DNA from 4 places in the Mesorhizobium sp. B2-6-4 genome. Region 3 is predicted to be linked to each of the others. Evidence: riboswitches for the same ligand, from Rfam matches in the RefSeq annotation. Region 3 holds a riboswitch; each other region holds the start of a gene.

Region 1 (5,231 bases), on a different contig from region 3:
TAGGCGAACACTGCTTCATTGACGCGGCCAATCAATTTTTCGCCGAGATAGGTCGACAGTTCGCTCAGGGATGCGGCCATGGATTTACCGTTCGATCGTGCCGGTGCGGCGGATCTTCTTCTGCAGCAGAAGAATGCCATAGAGCAGCGCTTCGGCGCTCGGCGGACAGCCGGGCACATAGATGTCGACCGGCACGATGCGGTCGCAGCCGCGCACCACCGAATAAGAATAGTGGTAATAGCCGCCGCCATTGGCGCAGGAGCCCATCGAGATGACGTAGCGCGGCTCCGGCATCTGGTCGTAGACCTTGCGCAGCGCCGGGGCCATCTTGTTGGTCAGCGTGCCGGCAACGATCATGATGTCGGACTGGCGCGGAGACGCGCGAGGAGCAACACCGAACCGCTCCGAATCGTAGCGCGGCATCGAGGTGTGGATCATCTCGACGGCGCAGCAGGCGAGGCCGAAGGTCATGAACATCAGCGAGCCGCTGCGCGCCCAGGTGATCAGCGCCTCGGTCGAGGTGACGAGAAAGCCCTTGTCGGCGAGTTCGTTGTTGATTTCGAGGAAGAACGGATCATCGGACCCAACCGGCCTGCCGGTATTGGGATCGATCAGACCCTTGGGCTTCGGCGCGACGAGCGTGCCGGAACTGTCGCTCAATCCCATTCGAGCGCTCCTTTTTTCCATTCATAGGCAAAGCCGATGGTCAGCACCGCCAAAAACACCATCATCGACCAGAAACCGAGCATGCCGATTTTCGAGAACGACACCGCCCACGGAAACAGGAAGGCCACTTCCAGGTCGAAGATGATGAACAGGATCGACACCAGGTAGAAGCGGATGTCGAACTTCATACGGGCGTCATCGAACGAGTTGAACCCGCATTCGTAGGCGGAAAGCTTTTCCGGGTCGGGATTGCGATAGGCCACCAGGAACGGCGCCACGATAAGCGCGACGCCGACAGCCGCCGCCACTGCGATAAACAGGACGATGGGCAGGTACGAACTGAGAAGTGCGTTCATGCTGCGGCTTTCCGTTGGCGCCAATCCATTTTGATTACAGCACCAGACCCTATTGCGGAAGCGTGACAGTTTAACCGCTGAACCGTTTTAAGGGGCCTTTGCTGCAACGCGGCGAGGGTTAGCGCAGCGCTTCCGGCGAAGCAAGTCAAACCTTGTTCAAAACACTGGCCTGGACGGCAGAAGGGAAGAAACTGGTCCGATCCGCTCCTGTTTGATTTCCTTCGCTTTTTACTCCACTTTTCTCTCCTGACAGAGTTGCCGCCAAAACCCTGCTAGCATGGCCGGAATCAACCGTCCGAACGACGCTCAACAAGCCATCAGAGTCGCATCCGAATGAAGGAAAAGATCTCGCTTGCCACGGCCCGGCGCATCGCGCTCGCCGCCCAAGGGTTCACTGATCCCCGCCCCGCCGGCACGCCCGACCGACGCCACTTCGCCCGCGTGCTCTCGCGTACCGGCCTGCTGCAGATCGATTCCGTCAGCGCGGTGGTGCGCGCTCACTACATGCCGCTCTATTCGCGCCTTGGTCCCTACCCGTTCGCCTTGCTCGACAACGCCGCCGTCACGCGCAAGCGCACGGTTTTCGAATACTGGGCGCACGAGGCTTCCTTCCTGCCGGTCGAGACCTATCCCCTGATGCGTTGGCGCATGCAGCGCGCGGAGCGTGGCGATGAAATGTATCTGGGTCTCGCCAAATGGGGCCGCGAGCACGCCGCCTATATCGAAGAGATCTACCGCGAGGTCGCGGAGCGCGGCCCGATCGCCGCCTCCGCGCTCGAAGGCCAGAAAGGGTCCGGCGGCTGGTGGGGCTGGAGCCACGCCAAGCATGCCTTCGAATGGCTGTTCTGGGCAGGACGCATCACCACCGCGCACCGCCGTGGCTTCGAACGCTTCTACGATCTGCCCGAGCGCGTGCTGCCGCAGGCGATCCTCGATCTGCCGGTGCCGTCAGCCGAGGACGCGCATCGGGAATTGCTGCGGATATCCGCCCGCGCTCATGGCGTCGCGACAGCAAGCGACCTGCGCGACTATTTCCGCCTGTCGCCGGCCGACATGAAGGGCCGGCTGGAGGAGCTGGTTGAAACAGGCGAGCTGGTGCCGGTGCGTGTCGAGGGCTGGAACAAACCGGCTTACCTCCATAAGGAGGCCCGTATTCCACGAAAAATCGAGGCCCGCGCCTTGCTGGCGCCGTTCGATCCGGTCGTTTTCGAGCGCTCGCGCACGGAGCGGCTGTTCGATTTCCACTACCGCATAGAAATCTACACCCCTGCCGAAAAACGGCAATACGGCTATTACGTCCTGCCGTTCCTGCTCGGCGACAGGATCGTGGCGCGCGTCGACCTCAAGGCCGACCGGCCGGCCAGCGTGCTACGCGTCCACGCGGCCTATGCCGAGCCCGGCGCGCCGCCTGAAACCGCCGCGCAACTCTTCCAGGAATTGACGCAGATGCAGGGCTGGCTCGGCCTCGAACGGATCGAGGTTACGCCCGCCGGCGACCTTGGGCAGCCGCTCGCCGACATTGCCGTGTCGTAGACGCGCGTTGACACCGCCGCCTGCAAGAGCCTAAATCCATTCCAGACGGTCTCCTCTCGGCAAAGGGAGGAGCCAAGAGGGAATGCGGTGCGAAATCTCGATTTCAAATCCGCGGCTGTCCCCGCAACTGTAAGCGACGAGCCAAGGCCGAAAACCACTGGGACGGTCCCGGGAAGGCGGCACGAAGGCGATGACCCGCGAGCCAGGAGACCTGCCGTCTGAGACATAAGAATCCGATCGCCCGGCGGGTTTTCCGGGCAAGGAGCCCGATTTGGAACGCGACAGCAGTTTCCCGGCTGAAACAGCGGACATTTTGTCTGGCGATAGCGACTTGTCTGGCGATAGCGACGCCTTGGCCGGCGTCACTGTCATCATCTGCGCTTCCTGCCGCGACGAGACCGGTTCCGATGCCCATCCCCGCGCCGGCGAAGTTTTGGCTCAAGATACGCGCCAAGCCGCAACGGCCGACAATGTCCGTGTCCGCACCGTCGAATGCCTCGGCAACTGCAAGCGCCGTCTCAGTGCCGCGATTCTTCGCGACGGCTGCTGGAGTTATGTCTTCGGCGACCTGAACATCGCCAGCGGCGCCGATCTCGTCACCGGCGCGAAACTCTTCGCCGCTTCGACCAACGGCCTCATTCCGTGGCGTGGTCGCCCGGATTCCCTCAAGCGCGGCCTCGTCGCCCGCATTCCTCCCCTCGACATGCTGAAGGACTGATCATGACCGCCGCAGTTTCCGCCGCCACTCTCTCCCGCGTCCCCTGTACCGTGGTCACCGGCTTCCTGGGTGCCGGCAAGACCACGCTGGTCCGCCATCTCCTGGAGAACGCGGGCGGCAAGCGGATCGCCATCATCGTCAACGAATTCGGCGACATCGGAATCGACGGCGAGATCCTCAAGGGCTGCGGCATCGACACCTGCCCGGAGGAAAACATCGTCGAACTGGCCAATGGCTGCATCTGCTGCACCGTCGCCGACGATTTCGTCCCGGCGCTCGACCAGATCCTGTCGCTGACGCCGAAGGTCGACCACATCCTGATCGAGACCTCAGGCTTGGCTCTGCCCAAGCCGCTGGTCCAGGCCTTCCAGTGGCCGACAGTGAAGAGCCGGGTGACAGTCGACGGCGTAATCGCCGTGGTCGACGGTCCGGCATTGGCCGAGGGGCGCGTCGCCAACGACATGGACGCCCTGCAGGCGCAACGCGCGCAGGACCAGACACTGGACCACGACGACCCCGTCGAGGAGGTGTTCGAGGACCAGATCGCCTGCGCCGACCTCATCATCCTGTCGAAGAGCGACCTGATGGATGCCGCAGGTTCGGCTCGCGCCAACGCCATCATTGGCGAACACTCCGCCCGCGCCGTGAAGGTCGTGCCGACGGCTCATGGCAAGGTCGATCCGTCCGTGCTGCTCGGGCTAGGCCTCGCCGTCGAGGACGACATCGAGAACCGCAAGTCCCATCATGACGGCGCCTTCGACCACGAGCACGACGACTTCGATACGTTCATCGTCGACATCCCCTCGATCGCCAACCCGGACGACCTGGCAAAGCGCGTCGCGACCGCCGCCGAACAGGAGAACGTGCTGCGGGTGAAAGGCTTCGTCGAGGTCGGCGGCAAGCCGATGCGGCTTTTGCTCCAGGCCGTTGGTCCGCGCGTCAATCATTACTACGACCGCGCCTGGACGGCTGACGACGACCGCCGCTCGCGCCTGGTCGTCATCGGCCTCAAGGGGCTGAACCGCCCGGCGATCGAGCATATCCTCGCCGGCTGAGGCAACACCGACCGCGATGCACATCCTCACCACCACATCCGCCTCGCTCGACGATCTCGCCGAGCCGGTCGATCTGCGGCAGACGCCGGCGGAAATGGTGGCGCTGTCCTTCACGGACAGCGACCTGGCCGGACTGGCAGCGGCCTGGAAAGGCGACGCCGATCGGCTGCCCACGATGCGGCTGGCCGCGCTGCGCGACCTGCGCCACCCCATGTCTGTCGACCTCTGGATCGACAGCGTCGCCCGTAACGCCAAAGTCATTCTGGTGCGTATTCTCGGCGGTTACGAGTGGTGGCGCTACGGCTGCGACCAGTTGGCCGTGGTTGCCCGTGAGCGCGGCATAAAGCTGGCACTGCTTCCCGGTGAAAGCCACGACGAGGATATCAGGCTGATCGAAGCCTCGACGCTGCCGCGCGAGGAACTGGACGGGCTGCTCAATTATTTCCGCCAGGGCGGCCCGGCCAATATGAGCGCGCTGGTGCGCAGGCTGGCGCGGTTGGCGGGGTCTGATGCCGAACTTGCCGAACCGGTTAGCGTGCCGAAAGCCGGGTTTTATGAGCCGGGGCGCGGAGTCGTGGAGAAGCCGCACTTATCGAATGTTGACGATCCTACACACCCCCCTCTGTCCGGCAGGACATCTCCTCCGCAAGGGGGGAGATCGGCTGTCATCAAGGCCGGCTCCTCTTCTGTCCCCTTGGACAGGGATTTATCTCGACCATCCGCGATAGGCGAAATCGTCGATGAAAGAGCAATCTCCCCCCTTGCGGGGGAGATGTCCGGTAGGACAGAGGGGGGTGTGACGGAACTCGACGCCGGCAACGTCAACCCACCCGTGATTCCCGTCCTCTTCTACCGCTCGATGCTGCTCGCCGCCGATGTCGCGCCGATCGACGCGCTTTTCGA
Region 2 (5,231 bases), on a different contig from region 3:
GCACCGCCGAAAAGCATGAAATGGGCACCAGCCTGTGAGGATACGACGATCTCGTCGCCGGGCCGGAACACCAGAAGCCGTTCCGCCGGAAACACGTCGCCGGAAATCGAGACCTCGCCTTCCAGCGTATAGATGGCGCGTTCTTCCGCGTCGGCAGGGATTTTCACGCTGGCGCCGGGCGCCAGCCTGAGGTCGGCGTAGAGCGTCTCGGAATCGGCCCGCACCGGGGAACGCAGCCCCTGGAAATCGCCTATGACGATGCGGCCACTGACGCCTTCCGCGTCGATGTCGGGAAGCCGCGCGACAGCGGTGTTTTCGAAAACCGGCGCCACTTCCTCCTTGCCGTCCGGCAGCGCCAACCATGTCTGCAGCCCCGAGATCGACATCGGCGCGCCGCGCAGTTCTTCCGGCGTGCGCTCCGAATGGACGATGCCGCGGCCGGCGGTCATCAGGTTCACGTCACCCGGCTCGATCACCATCTCGGTGCCGAGCGAATCGCGATGCCTGATCCTGCCGTCGAACAGGTAGGTGACCGTCGACAGGCCGATATGAGGATGCGGCCGGACATCGAGCGCCTGACCGGCACGAAGGATGGCCGGGCCCATGCGGTCGAAGAAGATGAAGGGACCGACCAGCCGCCTTTTGGCGGTCGGCAAGGCGCGGCGAACCTGAAAACCGCCAATGTCCTTGGCGTTCGGAATGACCATCAATTCGATTTGGTCGCTGGCAAAGGCATCGCCGGCTTCAGGGTCCTTCCCGGGAAAGAAGCTCATGAACTCTCCTTGTCAGCGGCCGATGGCTGCTTTGGCCAGATCAGGCAAAGCGGATCGCCGCCTTCGCCCGCAGCTTGGCCGCAACCTCCTCGCGATTGCGCGGATGCTGGTTGGTTTCAAGCGAATCGAGAAGCTCGCGCGCCGACGCCGCGATGGCCTCGACGGCATGGTCGAATGCGTGCTGGTTCTGCTTCGAAGGCCGCGTCGTTCCGCTCAGCTTGCGAACGAATTGAAGGGCTGCATCGCGCACCTCGTCGTTGGTCGCCGGCGGATCAAAATTGAACAGGGTCTTGATGTTTCTGCACATCGCTTCCGTATCTCCTCTTGTCCTGGAGCCGTTTCAATCGGGACGCGTTCTATCCTCAATCATGATCGTGTCAAAAACCAGAGAGACGGCTGCGTGCCTCAATCCGCGTCCAGCGGCTCCGTCCCGACCGGCTTGCCGTCGCGGGACAGCCTGATCTTCTCCACCTTGTCCTCGGCCGCCTTGAGCAGCCGGTCGCAATGCACCTTCAGCGCCTCGCCGCGCTCGTAGATCCTGATCGACTGGTCGAGCGGCACATCGCCACGCTCCAGATCATCGACGATCTTCTCCAGCGCGTCGAGAGCCTGTTCGAAGCTCATCGCCTTGACGTCTTCGTTGGTTTCACCAGCCATCATTCATCCTTTCATCAGTCGCCCGACATGGGCGGCGACCGAAAATGCCAATCCTTGCAGATCGTAGCCGCCCTCGAGCAGGCTGACGAGCCGGTTGCCGCTGTGGCGCGCCGCGCGCTGCATGAGTTGGCCGGTCGCCCAGTCGAAATCATCCTCGGTCAGGTTGATCTCGGCCAGCGGATCGCGATGATGCGCGTCGAAGCCGGCCGAAATGATGATCAGGTCGGGTGCAAAATTGTCGAGCGAGGGCAGCACGCGCGACAGGAAGGCATCGCGGAACGCCTCGCTGCCGGTCTGCGGCGCAAGCGGCGCGTTGACGATGTTGCCGGCGCCGGTTTCGTTCTTTGCTCCGGTGCCGGGGTAGAGCGGCATCTGGTGCGTCGAGCAATAAAGCACGGACGGATCGTCCCAGAAAACATCCTGCGTGCCGTTGCCGTGATGCACGTCCCAGTCGACGATGGCGACGCGTTCGATATCGTGTTTGCGCTGTGCATAACGTGCGGCGATGGCCGCCGTGTTGAACAGGCAGAAGCCCATCGCCGTCGCTTTCTCCGCATGATGGCCGGGCGGCCGGGCGGCGACGAAAACGTTGTCTGCCCTGCCGGCAAAGACGTCGTCGACGGCGGCGTTGGCGGCGCCGATCGCGGTGATCGCCGCTTGCCAGCTCTTCGGGCTGGCCGTTGTGTCGGCATCTATGCGGGCGATGCCCGTATCGGGAATGGCGGCGCGTACCCGCTCGACGAAATCCTCGGGATGCGCGTAGAGAATGGTGGCCTCGTCGCCTTGTGGCGCCTCGAGGCGATCGAGCGCGGCAAAAGCCTCGTCGTCGAGCACGCGCTCGATTGCGCGCAAGCGGTCCGGCCGCTCCGGATGGCCGGGTGGCGTGATGTGCTCGAGGAAGATCGGATGGGTGTAGAGACGAGTGGCCATGCTCCCTATCTAGTGCCCTGGCGCGGCGATGGCCATGCGTTGCGGCCTGATGGTTGGGGAAAATCGCGCTTGCGTCCGTTCGCGTCGCCGCGGGGATTGGCGGCGCAGGGGCTTCGTCGTAAAGTCCCGGCCACTGCCTGGTGCCCGCCGCGAGCGGGAGAATCGGGAACACGGTTTGATACCGTGGCGTGCCCAACGCTGTAAGGGGGACCGCGCCGGTAAATGCCACTGTCGATGACGGGAAGGCGCCGGATGCGGGTTGATCCCGAGCCAGAAGACCGGCCTGGCAGGCATCGTCATCCGCATGGTCAGGCGGACGGCAGTTGATTGCAATCGCAAGGGGACAAGCGATGCCGGACAATATGACCATCCCCGTGGGTGACGGATTCGACCAGATGGCGCGCGATGCGGTCTACCGCGCCATGTTCACGCGGCGCGATGTCCGCAGCCATTTTACATCAGAGGCCGTCGACGACGAGGTCTTGGCGCGGCTGCTGCTTGCCGCCCATCACGCGCCATCGGTCGGCTTCATGCAGCCATGGAATTTCATCGTCATTCGTGGCACCGAACGACGGGAACAGGTGCGCGACCTGTTCCTCGCGGCGCGCGAGCAGGAATTGCCGGCGATCGAGGAAGAGCGGCGGGCGCTCTACCGCAAGCTCAAGCTGGAAGGCATCTGCGAAAGCGCGCTCAATATCTGTATCACCTGCGACCGCCGACGCTCACAGGGTTCGCCGCTGGGACGCTGGCACAATCCCGAGATGGATCTCTACAGCACGGTCTGCGCGGTGCAGAATTTCTGGCTGGCGGCGCGCGCCGAAGGCGTCGGCGTTGGCTGGGTCAGCATTATCGAGGCGCAGGCGTTGAAAGGCCTTCTGTCGATTCCCGAGCATGTGACGCCGGTGGCCTATCTCTGTGTCGGCCGTGTCTCGGAGTTCGCGCCGAAACCGGACCTCGAAACACATGGCTGGGGGCGGCGGCTGCCGCTGCCCGAGCTGATCATGAGCGAGACGTTTTGCGGACAGGGCGAAGTTCCGCTCAAATCAACGATCGCACGCCTCAAGGCGGCAACATGCGAAAAGTCTGACAAACCCTTGATTTGACGATACGGCATGCGCAGCGCGCTGCCGGCGGCCTGCCGTCGTCAGGCGGCTCCGGCATCCTTCCTCAACAATCCTTCGAGCAGTTGCTTGAATGCCGCCACCACGGTCTTCGACGTCGCTTCCGGGTCGTTCGAATTGGCGATCCGCTGCGCCGCCTGGCTGCTCGCCCCGTTGATCAGCCGTGCCGCGGTCTCGGGGTCTACGCCCGGGACAATCACCCCGTCGCCCTGCAGCGTCGTCAGGTGATCGGTCATCGACGCGACGCAGGCATTGGCGTTCGGCCATTGCGCGGGATCCCCCAGCACGGCCGGACCGTCCCGAAACATGATGCGCTGGATTTCCGGCTCCAGCGCCATTTCGATGTAGCTCGTGCATTCGTCGACGAAGCTTTGCCAGCGGGTCGGTGCTTTCGCTGCAACCTCATTCACCCGTGCCGCCATCTCGGCGTCTATCTCGGCGATAACCGCCTGCAAAAGCCCCTTCTTGTCCCCGAAATGATGATAGAGCGCACCGCGCGTCAGCCCTGCCGATGCGGTGAAATCATCCATCGATGCCTCGGCATAACCGATCGTTCCGAACGCATGCCGGGCCGCGGCAATCAATTTGGCGCGCGTTTCGGCGATCATTTCCCTGCGGGGCTTGTGCATCTCTTCTGGCCTTATCTACATACGTCACGTATGCCAATTGACATACGCGACGTATGATCTATTTAGTATTCATACGCATCGTATGTAATTTCCGAATCGCCTTTTGTCGAGGAACGGACCATGCAGAACCCCTATTCCGAGATCTTTCGAGCCCCTGGCGCCAAGGGCTTTGCCGCTGCAGGCTTCATGGCGCGCCTGCCGATCGCCATGGCGCCGATCGGCATCGTGGCGATGCTGTCGCAGACGCGTGGCGAATACTGGCTGGCGGGTGCCGTCTCGGCGACATTCGCGCTGGCCAACGCTTTCCTGGCGCCGCAGATCTCCAGGCTGGTCGACCGCCTCGGCCAGACATGGATCGTCGTGCCCACCACCATCATCTCCGTGCTGGCATTCCTGCTGCTGATTGCGTCGGCCAACCAGGATTGGCCGGTATGGACAATGTTCGTGTCGGCGCTGCTGGCAGCGGCCATGCCCAGCATGCCGGCAATGGTGCGCGCGCGCTGGACCGAGCTTTTTCGCGGCCGGCCGGAGATGAACACCGCCTTCGCCTTCGAATCGGCGGCCGACGAACTGGTCTATATCGCCGGCGCGTCGCTGTCGGTGGGCCTCAGTGCGGCGCTGTTTCCGGAAGCAGGCATGCTGGCGAGCACGTTGTTTCTCGCTTTGGGCTCGATAGCATTCATCCTGCAGCGATCGACCGAGCCGAAAGTGCGGCCGGTGGACCATGGTTCGACTGGCTCGGCAATCCGCCTGCGGCCGGTACAGATCATCACCTTCGCCCTAATCTTCATCGGCGCGACCTTCGCGACGACGGAAGTGAGCACCGTGGCGATCACCAAGGAGTTCGGCCAAGCCGGTGCCGCAAGCCTGGTGATCGGCGTCTATGCGCTGGGATCGTTCGTGTTGGGCATCGTGGTCGGCGCGCTCAACCTCAAGACGCCGCTACAGCGCCAGCTGACCGTCGCGGTCGCCATCATCGCAGTCAGCACGATTTTGCCGCTCACCGCCGACAGCGTGCCGATTTTGGCGCTGACCGTCTTCATCAGCGGCGTGGCGATCTCGCCGACTTTCATCACGGCATTCGGCCTGATCGAACGGCATGTGCCGGAAGCGATGCTGAC
Region 3 (5,231 bases):
GAACGCAGCGATCGGTAGCGTCCAGATCCCGAAACTGTCGCCGAAGACGGTGATGACGGAGACAGCGCCGGCGGCGGCTCCCGACGAGAGGCCGAACAGGAACGGATCGGCAAGATCGTTGCGCGTCACCGTCTGTAACAGCGCGCCGACCACGCCCAGGCCGCCGCCGACACAGATGGCCAGGATTATGCGCGGCAATCTGAGGTCGACGACGATCCTGCCGACCGGGCCGGACACGTCATGCCCCTTCAATCCGATCGCATGGCCAAGTGCTGCAACGACGTCGCCCAACGGAATCATCGTCGAGCCATAGGCGATCGACAGCAGCGCGAACGCGGCGATTGCCAACGCCGCCGCCGTCATGGCCAATAGGAATGCCTTGTGCCGCAAAGTCATGTTCCCGGTTAAAACGCTTCCGGATGCATCGCCCTGGCAATCTTGCCGATCGCGTCGATATTGGCCGGCCCGGGTGTCAGTTCGGCATAGCGAAGCGCCACGAAGCGTTCGTTCCTGACCGCGTCCGTCTCCTTCATTGCCGGATGCGCTTTCAGGAAATCGAGCAGCTTCCGGTAGCCGCCGCCATCCTGATAGTCGAGCAGGATGAGGAATTGCGGATTGCGCGAGGCCACCGTCTCCCAATCCGTGTTGCCCCAGCTGGTGTCCATGTCGGCCATGATGTTGTCGCCGCCGGCCGCGGAAATCATGGCGTTGGGAATGGCGAACTTGCCTGATGTGAACGGCTTGTCCTCGCCGGAATCATAGAGGAACACGCGCGTTCCCCTGCGGGCGCCGACCTTGGCCGTGATTTCGGCGAGCTGCGCCTTCCAGCCGGAGACGAGCTTATCCGCTTCGGCCTCCTTGCCGAAGATCTTGCCCAGCTTCTCGACATCGCCATAGAGCAGGTCCATCGAAGCGGCGGGGCGGTTCTTGTCGAGATGGACGCAGCTTTCCGTCAGCACCAGGGTCTTGATGCCGTGTTGCGCCAGCGTATCGGGCGTCACCTCGCCGCCCGGCTTCATGCCGTAGTACCAACCGGCGAAGAAGAAGTCGGGCTCGACAGCGACCAGGTTTTCCAGCGTCGGATATTTGGGCGCCAGTTCCGGGATCGAGCCTTGCTCGGCCTTGAATTCGGGGCCGACCTTGTACCATCCGGTGATGCCGGTCAGGCCGACGATCGACGGCTGCAGCTTCAGGGCGAAGGCCATCTCGGCCATGTTGAGATCGTGAATGACAGCGCGCTTTGGAGGCGCGTCGAAGGTCAGCGACTTGCCGCAGCTGTCGACCGTCACCGGAAAGGCGAAGGCCGTAGAGGCCAGCAGGGAGAAGGCAAGAGATACGGCAAGGCGTTTCACGGATGTTGCTCCTTCGTTGCACGGGAATTGGATCTGCGCTCACGAAGATGGCGCGGCACGGTTCGGAACCTCGAACACCGTCAGCTCGCGGTCCTCCATCGGGTGGCGCAACCTAAAGACGTCGACACCGAAGATCTCGCGGATCAGCTGCTGAGTGAGTGCTTCGCGTGGCGGCGCCAGCACATGCAACCGGCCATGGCTCATCACCGCGACCCTGGTGGCGAAAGGCGTCACCAGCGCCAGATCGTGCAGCACCGCGATCACGGTCATGCCGAGGCCTGCAACCAGTTCGAGCAACTCGCTGCGCGCCCGCGGGTCGAGATGGTTGGTCGGCTCGTCGAGGAACAGGATCTTCGGCTCCTGTGCGATGGCGCGGGCAAGCTGGGCGCGCTGGCGCTCGCCGCCCGACAGCGAGCCGATGGTGCGGCCAAGCAGCGGCAACAGCCCGGTCCGGCGCAGCGCCTCGACGACAATGTCGCGTTCCTCGCTCCTGTGCCTGCGGCCGGTATGCGGAACCCGGCCGAGCTCGACATAATCGATCACCGCCAGCCGTGGATCCGGTTGATCGGTCTGGCCGACGACGGCGATGTGCAGCGCCCGCTCGGCGGTCGAAATCCTGTCCAGCAGGCGCCCGGTGAGCTTCACTTCGCCCGAACTCGGCCGCAGCATGCCCGACAGCATGCGCAGCAATGTCGTCTTGCCGGCGCCGTTGGGACCGATGATGGCGAGACGGTCGCCCGCCGCCACCGAAAGGCTGACCGGATGCACCAGATGCAGGCCATCCGCCGCCGCGGCCAGGTCGCGGGCCTCGAGAAGCGGCGCGGTCATGGGCAATTCCTTGCAGGGCCTGCCGGAATACGGGCCAGCGTCTTGCTTGCCAATCCTGCCGGACGCTGGCCTGAATTCACCTCGGTGGCGATATCGCGGCAAAGCGTGCACACGATGATGCGATGCATGGGAATGCAGTGAATGCGATCGATGGAGCCGTCCAACTTCCGTCACTTTCAAAAATGGCGACGGAAGGAAGCTGGCTTGAACCGGTCGACAAGACCGAACCCCGCGTCTCCTCCCGGCACACCCCGTCCGGTCAACTCATGCAGATGGCAGGTCTCCTGGCTCGCGGGTCGTTGCGCCATCCTGCCTTCCCAGCCTTGCCGGCCAGTGGCTTCTCGGATTTTGCTCGCCGCTTACAGTTGCGGGGGCAGCCATGGCTTCGACCCGAAAATCGGGCCTCACCATGTTCCCTTTTCACCCCTCGCCTTGCGGCGCGGGGACCATCACGAGTCGCAGCCTAGGATGCAGGCAGCGTCAAGGCAAGGTCGATGTATGTTCTGTTATAACAATACAATCGTCTGGTCAATCGCTATCGCGCGCCACCAGTTCCAGCGGCCAGACCTCGCGAATGATCTCTGGCCCTTTCGCGCCGGCGAAAGCCGGGAGCGAGGCGAGCAGGATTTCGCCGAGGCGCCGCCCCATCGGATCCAGGCTCGGGCGAAAGCCGGTCAGCGCCGGCGAGAAATAACGGCAGAGCGGCGTGTCGACGATGACGATCACCGCGACATCCTGCCCGGGCTTGATCCCCATTTCGGCGAGCGCTTTGCAGCCGCCGAGCGCCATCGAGTCGTTGTTGAAGATAATCGCGGTCGGCGGATCCTTCGACCGCATGACTTGCGGTGTCACCGCGTAGCCACCGGCTTCGTTGATAAAACCGTCCACAATCAGGCCGGGATCGACTTCGATGCCGTGCCGCCGCAGCGCCTTGCAATAACCCTCCAGAAACAGATAACCGAAATTCAGGTCAAGCGACGGCCGGATGGCGGCGATGCGGCGGTGGCCGCGCGCAACCAGCCGGTCGACCGCATCGGCGCCCGCCTTCTCGAAATCCAGATCCAGAGAGGGATAGCTGTCGTCGCCGGACCGGCTTCGGCCGAGCGTCGCGAAGGGAAAGCCGGCCTTGCTCAGATAGTCGATGCGATCGTCCTCGCGCCGCGTCCAGGCCAGTACGACGGCATCGGCACGACGCGTCTCGACGACGCGGCGCAGCCGCTCCTGCTGATAATCCGCCGGCGCGCCCATGACGATGATCAGGTCCAGCCCGCACTCGGCCAATGTCGCTTGCAGTCCGGTGAGGAACGGAATGAAGAACGGCTCGCCATACTGCTGGTCGCCCGGATGCGGCTGCAGCATGAAAGCCACGGCATGGGTGGTGCCGCGGCGTAGGTTCCTGCCCGAGTGGTTCGGTGAATAATTGAGCTTCCGGGCCGCCTCGAGCACGCGCTGGCGTGTCTCGGCGTTCACGTCGGCGCGCCCGTTAAGCGCGCGCGAGACCGTACCGATCGAAATGTTCAGGTGCCGTGCAAGATCGTGAATGCTGGACGCCAAGGCCTCCCCCTCCTGCTTCTGGCTAGCACCAGCCGGTCTTGCGGCCAAGGCGTTTCAGAGCCGACGGTACAAATCCGATTGACAATATACGCCATCGGGTGTGTCATCGTAAACGTTTACGGAAGCTATTTACGGACTGCCGTGGGTGCCAGCCAGGAGGGGTTGGCCGGAGGAGCGCTGGATGATGCACGTCGTCCTGGTCGGGTGCGGAGCCATGAGCAAATCCTGGCTCGAGGCCATCAGCCAATCCCCTGCCGTCAAGATCGTCGGTCTCGTCGACCTCGACGCCGACAGGGCGCGCCAGCGGGCACGCGAATACGACCTCGCCGGGGTCGCGATCGGGACCGATCTCGACGTCGTTCTCTCCCAGACCAGACCCGATGCGGTGTTCGACGTGGTCGTGCCTGCCGCCCGTCGCGCCGTGGCGAATTCGGCCTTTGCCCATGGCTGTCATCTGTTGACGGAAAAGCCGCTGGCCGACAGCCCGGACAATGCGCGCGCCATCATCGACGATGCGCGGCGCGCGCGACGCGTCCATGCCGTGGTGCAGAACCGCCGCTACGTCGCCAACGTCCGGCGCATCCGGCGCTTCCTCGGCTCCGGCGCCATCGGCGCTGCGACCAGCATCCATGCCGATTTTTTCATTGCGCCGCATTTCGGCGGTTTCCGCGAAGGCATGCGCCATGTGCTGCTGCTCGACATGGCGATCCATACATTCGACGCCGCCCGCTACATGGTCGATGGCGAGCCGACCGAAGTGTATTGCCGGGAATGGGAGCCGTCCAATTCCTGGTACCGGCAGGGATCGTCGGCAAGCGCCACCTTCGAGCTTGGCCAGGGCAAGATGTTCACCTATCGCGGCAGTTGGTGCGCCGACGGTTTCCGCACCAGTTGGGAAGGCAGTTGGCGCATCGTCGGCGAACGCGGCAGCCTGACCTGGGATGGTCATGACGAGTTGAAGGCCGAAGCCGTGCTGCCGGAACGCGAAGGCCTCCTCGACAAGGTCGTGCCGGTAGCGGTGCCGCCGCTCGACCCTGCCGACCGCATCGGCGGGCATCTCGGCGTCATGGAAGATTTCGTCCGCGCCGTGGAAACCGGCACCGAGCCGGAGACGCGCGGCGCCGACAATATCAAGAGCCTGGCCATGGTTTTCGCGGCGATCGAAAGCGCCGAGACCGGGCGCCGGATCGAAATCCCCAGGCAGGAAGGATGACCATGGCGGACCCGCTTCTCGACATCAGGATCGGCACCATGGTGCGGGCCAATCTCGAAGATCCGGCCGCCTATGTCAGGCAGATCCTGCCGCTCGGTTTCGAGAGCGTCCAGCCCTTCTTCTGGCAGACGCTGGGCGGCAAGGACCTAGGGCGGCTCGCCGGCGAGATCCGCGACGCCATCGGCGATGCCGATGTCAGCGTCAGCTCGATCGGCGTGTTCGGCAATCCACTCGAGAGCGGCGACACCGACCGCGGCGTGCTCAAGGCCTGGGAAACGGTGATC
Region 4 (5,231 bases), on a different contig from region 3:
GCGACAGCGAGGTGGCGGGCAGCTCGAAAAGCGGGTAGGAGTGCGGATTGATTCCGGTCGAGAGGTCGACGAAAGGCTGGGGGGCGTTGGGGAAAAGCGCCCTTGCCCGGCCGAGACTTCCACCATGGTCCACCGCTCCTTCAAGAAGCTTCATGTCAGTCCTGATCGCTTTCCTGTCATTGGCCATCGAATCCGCGCTGGGCTACCCCGACTGGCTGTTTCGCGCCATCGGCCATCCCGTGACGTGGTTTGGCAGGCTGATATCCTTTCTCGATCGCAGGCTCAACCGCGCCACTGATCCCGACGCACTGCGTCGCCAACGTGGTGTCCAGGCGCTTCTGGTCATCGTGCTGGTGCCGGCGCTAATTGGCCTGTGCGTGCAGATCCTGCTCTGGTTCATTCCCCTGGGACTGTTCATCACCGCCCTTCTGGCAACATCGTTCCTGTCGCAGCGGAGCCTTTATGAGCATGTCGAGGCCGTCGCCGATGCGCTCGACTCGGGCGGCCTCGACATGGGCCGCGCCGCCGTCTCGCGCATCGTCGGCCGCGATCCCGAAACCCTCGACAGGGCCGGCGTCTGCCGCGCGGCGATCGAGAGCCTGGCTGAGAATTTTTCCGACGGCATCGTTGCCCCCGCCTTCTGGACGGGCGTCGGCGGCCTCGCCGGCGGCGCCGCCTACAAGGCCGCCAACACCGCCGATTCGATGATCGGCCATCGCACGCCGCGCCACGAAACGTTCGGAAGGGCAGCCGCACGCTTCGACGATTGGATCAACCTGCCGGCGTCGAGGCTGACGGCGTTGCTCATCACGTTGGCGGCTTTCCTGGTGAAAGGCGCCGACGCGAAAGCCGCATGGCAGGCGGTGCGGCGCGACGCGAAAAAGCACCGCTCGCCCAATGCCGGCTGGCCGGAGGCGGCGATGGCGGGCGGGCTCGGCCTGGCCCTCGCCGGGCCGCGCAGCTATGGCGGCGTAACGGTCGACGACGCGTTCATGGGCGAAGGCGGCCGACGCGAAGCCGACAGCATCGACATAAGGCGGGCGCTGAAACTCTACCGCGTCGCCGATTATTTGCTGATTGCCCTGTTCGGCGTGGTTTCGGCGATCGTCATTCTGGCATGATCTCACCCCCCCGTGAGTTCTCTCCCGAAGGGGAGGAAGGGAGCCGGGCTGCAACAGGTTCGCGCCTTTCCTCTCCCCCGTCGATCGGGGAGAGGTGGCTCGGCGAAGCCGAGACGGAGTGGGGGTCGACGAGCTCGGCAGTCGCGTTTCTCGCACCCGCCGGGTTGCGCCTGCCTGTCTACGGACCGCGCGTTCGATAACCGCCTTCCCCCAATCCGTCGCTGCTTCGCAGCGCCACCTTTCCCCCCTCCGGAGGGAAAGGAAGTGAGCCCTGCTGGAAGCGTTTGGCGACCAGACTTGAATGCTCATCCACAAAAGGGGACAACAGCTCTCAAAACTCCACCCCCTGCTGCGCCTTCACTCCCGCCGCGAAATGGTGCTTGGTCAGCCCCATCTCGGTCACCAGGTCGGCCGCCTCGACCAGCGCCGGCTTGGCGTTGCGACCGGTGACGACGACATGCAGGCCCTCGCGGCGCGCTTTCAGCGCGACAACCACCTTGTCCAGATCGAGATACTCGTAGCGCAGCGCGATGTTGAGTTCGTCGAGCACGACGAGACTGATCGACGGATCGGCCATCAGCTCCAGCGCCTTGGCCCAGGCGGCCTCGGCCGCCGCGATGTCGCGCTTCAGATCCTGTGTCTCCCAGGTGAACCCCTCGCCCATCGCGTGCCAGACGACGCGGTCGTCGAAGGCGGCGAAGGCCTCCTTCTCACCCGTATGCCATTTGCCCTTGATGAACTGGACGACCCCGACGCGCTTGCCGTAGCCGAGCATCCGCAGCGCCAGGCCAAAGGCAGCCGTGGTCTTGCCTTTGCCCGGGCCGGTGTTGACGATCAGCAGCCCCTTTTCGACCGTCTTGCTCGCCACCTCGGCGTCTTGGACCGCCTTGCGCTTGGCCATCTTGGCGCGGTGGCGCTCTTCGTCCTTTTCGTCGATGTCGGTCATGTCACTTCACCTTGAGCGGCAGCCCCGCCACCATCAAAAGCACGGTCTCGGCAATCGCCGCGACCTGCTGGTTGAGCCGGCCGGCGGCGTCGCGGAACCGGCGCCCCAGCGCATTGTCGGGCACGATGCCTTGCCCGACCTCGTTGGATACCACGAACCAGGGTCCGCGCGGCCGCGACAGCATGTCAGCCAGCCGCCGACATTCGGCCTCTACATCATGATCGGCCAGCATGTGATTGGTCAGCCAGAGCGTCAGGCAGTCGACAAGCACCGGCTGGTCCTCCGGTAGGGCCTCGAGTGCACCGACAAGGTCTAGCGGTGCATCGATGGTCGTCCAGCCCTCGCCGCGCCGCGACCGGTGCAACGCGATGCGCTGCCGCATCTCGTCGTCATAAGGTTGCGCCGTGGCGATGTAGGCCCATGGCGAAGGCAAGGCGGTCATCAGCGTTTCGGCGTGCGCGCTCTTGCCGGAGCGCGCACCGCCGATGATGAAGGTCAGTCTTCCGCGATCAGGCAAAGCTGTCGCGCAGGCTCGTCGCGCTGCCGGTGAAGCGTCCGCGCACCACGCCGACGACAGCGCCGAGCACGAGCCAGAACACCAGGTTGGTTACGGTTACCGCCACCACGAACTGATGGTGCAGGCCTTCCGGAATCGGCGTCTCGAAACTGTCCGGCTGCGGCGCGCCGACAATATGCGGCGCGACGATCAACACCACGCCCAGAATCGCCAGCGGCAGTGATTTGCGGAAGGCGATCAGGGCAAGGCCGATCGCCGTCGCCGCCACCGTCGCCGTCCACCAGATCTGGCGTGGCAGAAGCTCGGCGGCAGGCATGGCCGGCAGTTCCGGCGGCAGGCCGAGGCCCGGCGCCAGCGTGAACACGGCAAAGCCGGCCAGTCCCCAGAACACGCCCTGGCGCCAGTTGCCGATGCCGCCGGCGAATTCCGAAACCGCGACCAGGACCAGCGCGAAGCCGATGCCGGTGACGATGTTGGCAAGCACGCTGAAGGCGAAGCGCTCGAAGCCGTCGGCCGGCGCCCAGCCTTCCTCTTCAGCCGGAACAGCTTCAGCGGCTGCCGGCGCGGCGGAGCTCATGGCATTGCCCGCCGGGGCGGCAGAGTTCATGGCGTTGTTGTCGGTCGGGGCCGGTGCGGTATGGTCGTGGTGGTGGCCGCCGCCGGCCTGTTCGTAGACTTCCGCCTTCAGGATCAACGGCACGGTGGCATAGGCCTGCATGCAGGCGAGAACGACACCGGCCACGAGCCCTGCGATCGCCGCGATGAACACGACGTTGCGAAACAGGTTCATGATGTCAAATCCCTATCAGTGGCAGGGAAACGCCATCGAGTGGCGATAGTCGTGCGCGGCATTGTGGACCGCGTCGATATGCGAGAAACCGACAAAGCCTACGACGAAAACGCCGAGCAGCGCCGCGAGCGCGAGCTGCAGGAGGCGCGACTGCGAGGAGATGGAGGCGCCGAGGGAGACGGAAGCGGTATTCATGTCTTGTCCTTTCACCCTCCACCCGAGGGCATCGAAGTCAGTTTCCTGTCGCCGGCAGGTCTCCTGGCTCGCGGATCAGCGCCCTTCCCCACCTTCCCGAAGAAAATCTTCAGTGGCATATGGAGAGGACTACCGCACACAGTTGCGGGGGCAGCCACGGCATTGGGCAACAAATCTGCCCGCACCGCATTCCCTCTTGGCTCCAATCGGAACCGACGACGAAGGTGACTATAGGGAAAATCGCCGCATCCGGCAAACCAAATTCCGACGGCGACAAGCGCTTTAGCGCCGTCCGGCCGCTTGCTCCGCTGCAATTGACAATTTCCGTGGCCGGGTGTCGGCTGCCATCCTCACAGGAGGCCAGCCATGCAGCCCGTCCAGAGCCAGCACGCCCCCTATAACGGCCTCACCCGGGCCGAGCCGACATTGCCGTCCTCGGCCTATTGGGATGCGGCGGCCTACCAGCGCGACCTCGACGCCATCTGGTACAGGAACTGGCTGCTCGTCTGCCGTGAAGCTGATCTCGCCCAACCGCTGGCTTTCCGCACCTTCCGTGTCGGCACCCAGGAGATCGTCGTGCTGCGTGACGATACCGGCGAACTGCGCGCCTTCCACAACACCTGCCGGCATCGCGGCTCGCAGCTTTGCCAGGAACGCGAGGGGCGGCTGAAGGCGCGGCTGATCACCTGCCCCTACCACGCATGGTCCTATTCGCTGCGCGGCGATCTCGTGCGCGTGCCATCGAAAACGCTGCCCGAAGGTTTCGACAAGGCGGACCATCCGCTCTATCGCGTCGCGCTGTCGGTCTGGCGCGGCTTCGTCTTCGTCAATCTCGCGGAAGATGCCGCCGGCTCGGCGCACTCATCCTTCGACCCGGCCTCCGGCGATCTCGGCAACTGGCCGCTGGAATCGCTGGTATCGGGCCATGTGCTGCGCAAGGTGATGAACTGCAACTGGAAGATCTTCTGGGAAAACTTCAACGAATGCCTGCATTGCCCCGGCGTCCACAAGGACCTGTCGCGGCTGGTGCCGATCTACGGCCGCGGCCTGATGGGCCGGCATGACGACCCCGAATGGACCCGCCATGCCGACAATGACGCGCCGGAATTTTCCGGCGGGCTGCGGGCGGGTGCCGAAACATGGTCACGTGACGGCCAGGCGCATGGGCCGGTCTTTTCGGGCCTGACGCCGGCCGAGCACGCCGCCGGCCAGACCTACGCCACCAGCCTGCCCTCGATGTTCATCGTCGGCCACGTCGACTATGTCAGGTCCGTACGGCTGGTGCCGCTTGGCCCCGAGCAGACCGAATTGACCGCCGAATGGCTGTTCGCGCCCGACGCGCTCGCCGCCACCGACATCGACAACATCGTCGGATTCGGCACCCAGGTGCTGGAGGAGGATGCCGCGATCTGCGAGGTCAACCAGAAAGGGCTGCGCTCCATGCGCCATAAGGCCGGCGTGCTGATGCCGGAGGAGTACGACCTCCACCGCTTCCACGATTGGGTACGCGAACGACATGCTGCGCTTGTGCCGTAAGCTTCACAGCGACTTCGGCAGATACTGCCAGGTGACATAACCGCAGACCGCCGCAAGCAGGCCGAGCGTGACGAAAACCGAGCCCAGTCCGAAAAAGGCCAGCACCACCGAGTAGACCAGCGGCGG

What was found. A riboswitch is a leader RNA that binds a small molecule or an ion and turns the genes downstream of it on or off. The one in region 3 is predicted to bind cobalamin.
Region 1: it holds a riboswitch for cobalamin, as region 3 does, so the genes downstream of both, FJ426_RS20440 (DUF1636 family protein) here and FJ426_RS17665 (ABC transporter ATP-binding protein) in region 3, are expected to answer to the same signal.
Region 2: it holds a riboswitch for cobalamin, as region 3 does, so the genes downstream of both, bluB (5,6-dimethylbenzimidazole synthase) here and FJ426_RS17665 (ABC transporter ATP-binding protein) in region 3, are expected to answer to the same signal.
Region 4: it holds a riboswitch for cobalamin, as region 3 does, so the genes downstream of both, FJ426_RS20270 (CbtB domain-containing protein) here and FJ426_RS17665 (ABC transporter ATP-binding protein) in region 3, are expected to answer to the same signal.

What each region holds. Positions count from the first base shown of each region.
Region 1 is NZ_VFUE01000014.1:107,749-112,979, forward strand. Features, by position in the region: gene FJ426_RS20420 (NADH-quinone oxidoreductase subunit C) at 1-80, opposite strand, end outside; gene FJ426_RS20425 (NADH-quinone oxidoreductase subunit B) at 85-666, opposite strand; gene FJ426_RS20430 (NADH-quinone oxidoreductase subunit A) at 657-1,022, opposite strand; gene FJ426_RS20435 (winged helix-turn-helix domain-containing protein) at 1,356-2,555, shown strand; cobalamin riboswitch at 2,585-2,789, shown strand; gene FJ426_RS20440 (DUF1636 family protein) at 2,827-3,273, shown strand; gene cobW (cobalamin biosynthesis protein CobW) at 3,276-4,328, shown strand; gene FJ426_RS20450 (cobaltochelatase subunit CobN) at 4,345-5,231, shown strand, end outside.
Region 2 is NZ_VFUE01000003.1:88,293-93,523, reverse strand. Features, by position in the region: gene FJ426_RS05110 (pirin family protein) at 1-773, opposite strand, end outside; gene FJ426_RS05105 (DUF2277 domain-containing protein) at 814-1,080, opposite strand; gene FJ426_RS05100 (exodeoxyribonuclease VII small subunit) at 1,179-1,430, opposite strand; gene FJ426_RS05095 (histone deacetylase family protein) at 1,434-2,360, opposite strand; cobalamin riboswitch at 2,482-2,662, shown strand; gene bluB (5,6-dimethylbenzimidazole synthase) at 2,711-3,463, shown strand; gene FJ426_RS05085 (TetR/AcrR family transcriptional regulator) at 3,505-4,110, opposite strand; gene FJ426_RS05080 (MFS transporter) at 4,231-5,231, shown strand, end outside.
Region 3 is NZ_VFUE01000012.1:17,475-22,705, reverse strand. Features, by position in the region: gene FJ426_RS17675 (iron ABC transporter permease) at 1-396, opposite strand, end outside; gene FJ426_RS17670 (ABC transporter substrate-binding protein) at 405-1,352, opposite strand; gene FJ426_RS17665 (ABC transporter ATP-binding protein) at 1,392-2,180, opposite strand; cobalamin riboswitch at 2,437-2,646, opposite strand; gene FJ426_RS17660 (LacI family DNA-binding transcriptional regulator) at 2,709-3,734, opposite strand; gene FJ426_RS17655 (Gfo/Idh/MocA family oxidoreductase) at 3,916-4,947, shown strand; gene FJ426_RS17650 (sugar phosphate isomerase/epimerase) at 4,950-5,231, shown strand, end outside.
Region 4 is NZ_VFUE01000014.1:72,004-77,234, forward strand. Features, by position in the region: gene cobD (threonine-phosphate decarboxylase CobD) at 1-154, opposite strand, end outside; gene cbiB (adenosylcobinamide-phosphate synthase CbiB) at 153-1,121, shown strand; gene cobO (cob(I)yrinic acid a,c-diamide adenosyltransferase) at 1,453-2,067, opposite strand; gene cobU (bifunctional adenosylcobinamide kinase/adenosylcobinamide-phosphate guanylyltransferase) at 2,069-2,584, opposite strand; gene FJ426_RS20265 (CbtA family protein) at 2,577-3,374, opposite strand; gene FJ426_RS20270 (CbtB domain-containing protein) at 3,390-3,569, opposite strand; cobalamin riboswitch at 3,605-3,801, opposite strand; gene FJ426_RS20275 (aromatic ring-hydroxylating dioxygenase subunit alpha) at 3,936-5,105, shown strand; gene FJ426_RS20280 (MFS transporter) at 5,109-5,231, opposite strand, start outside.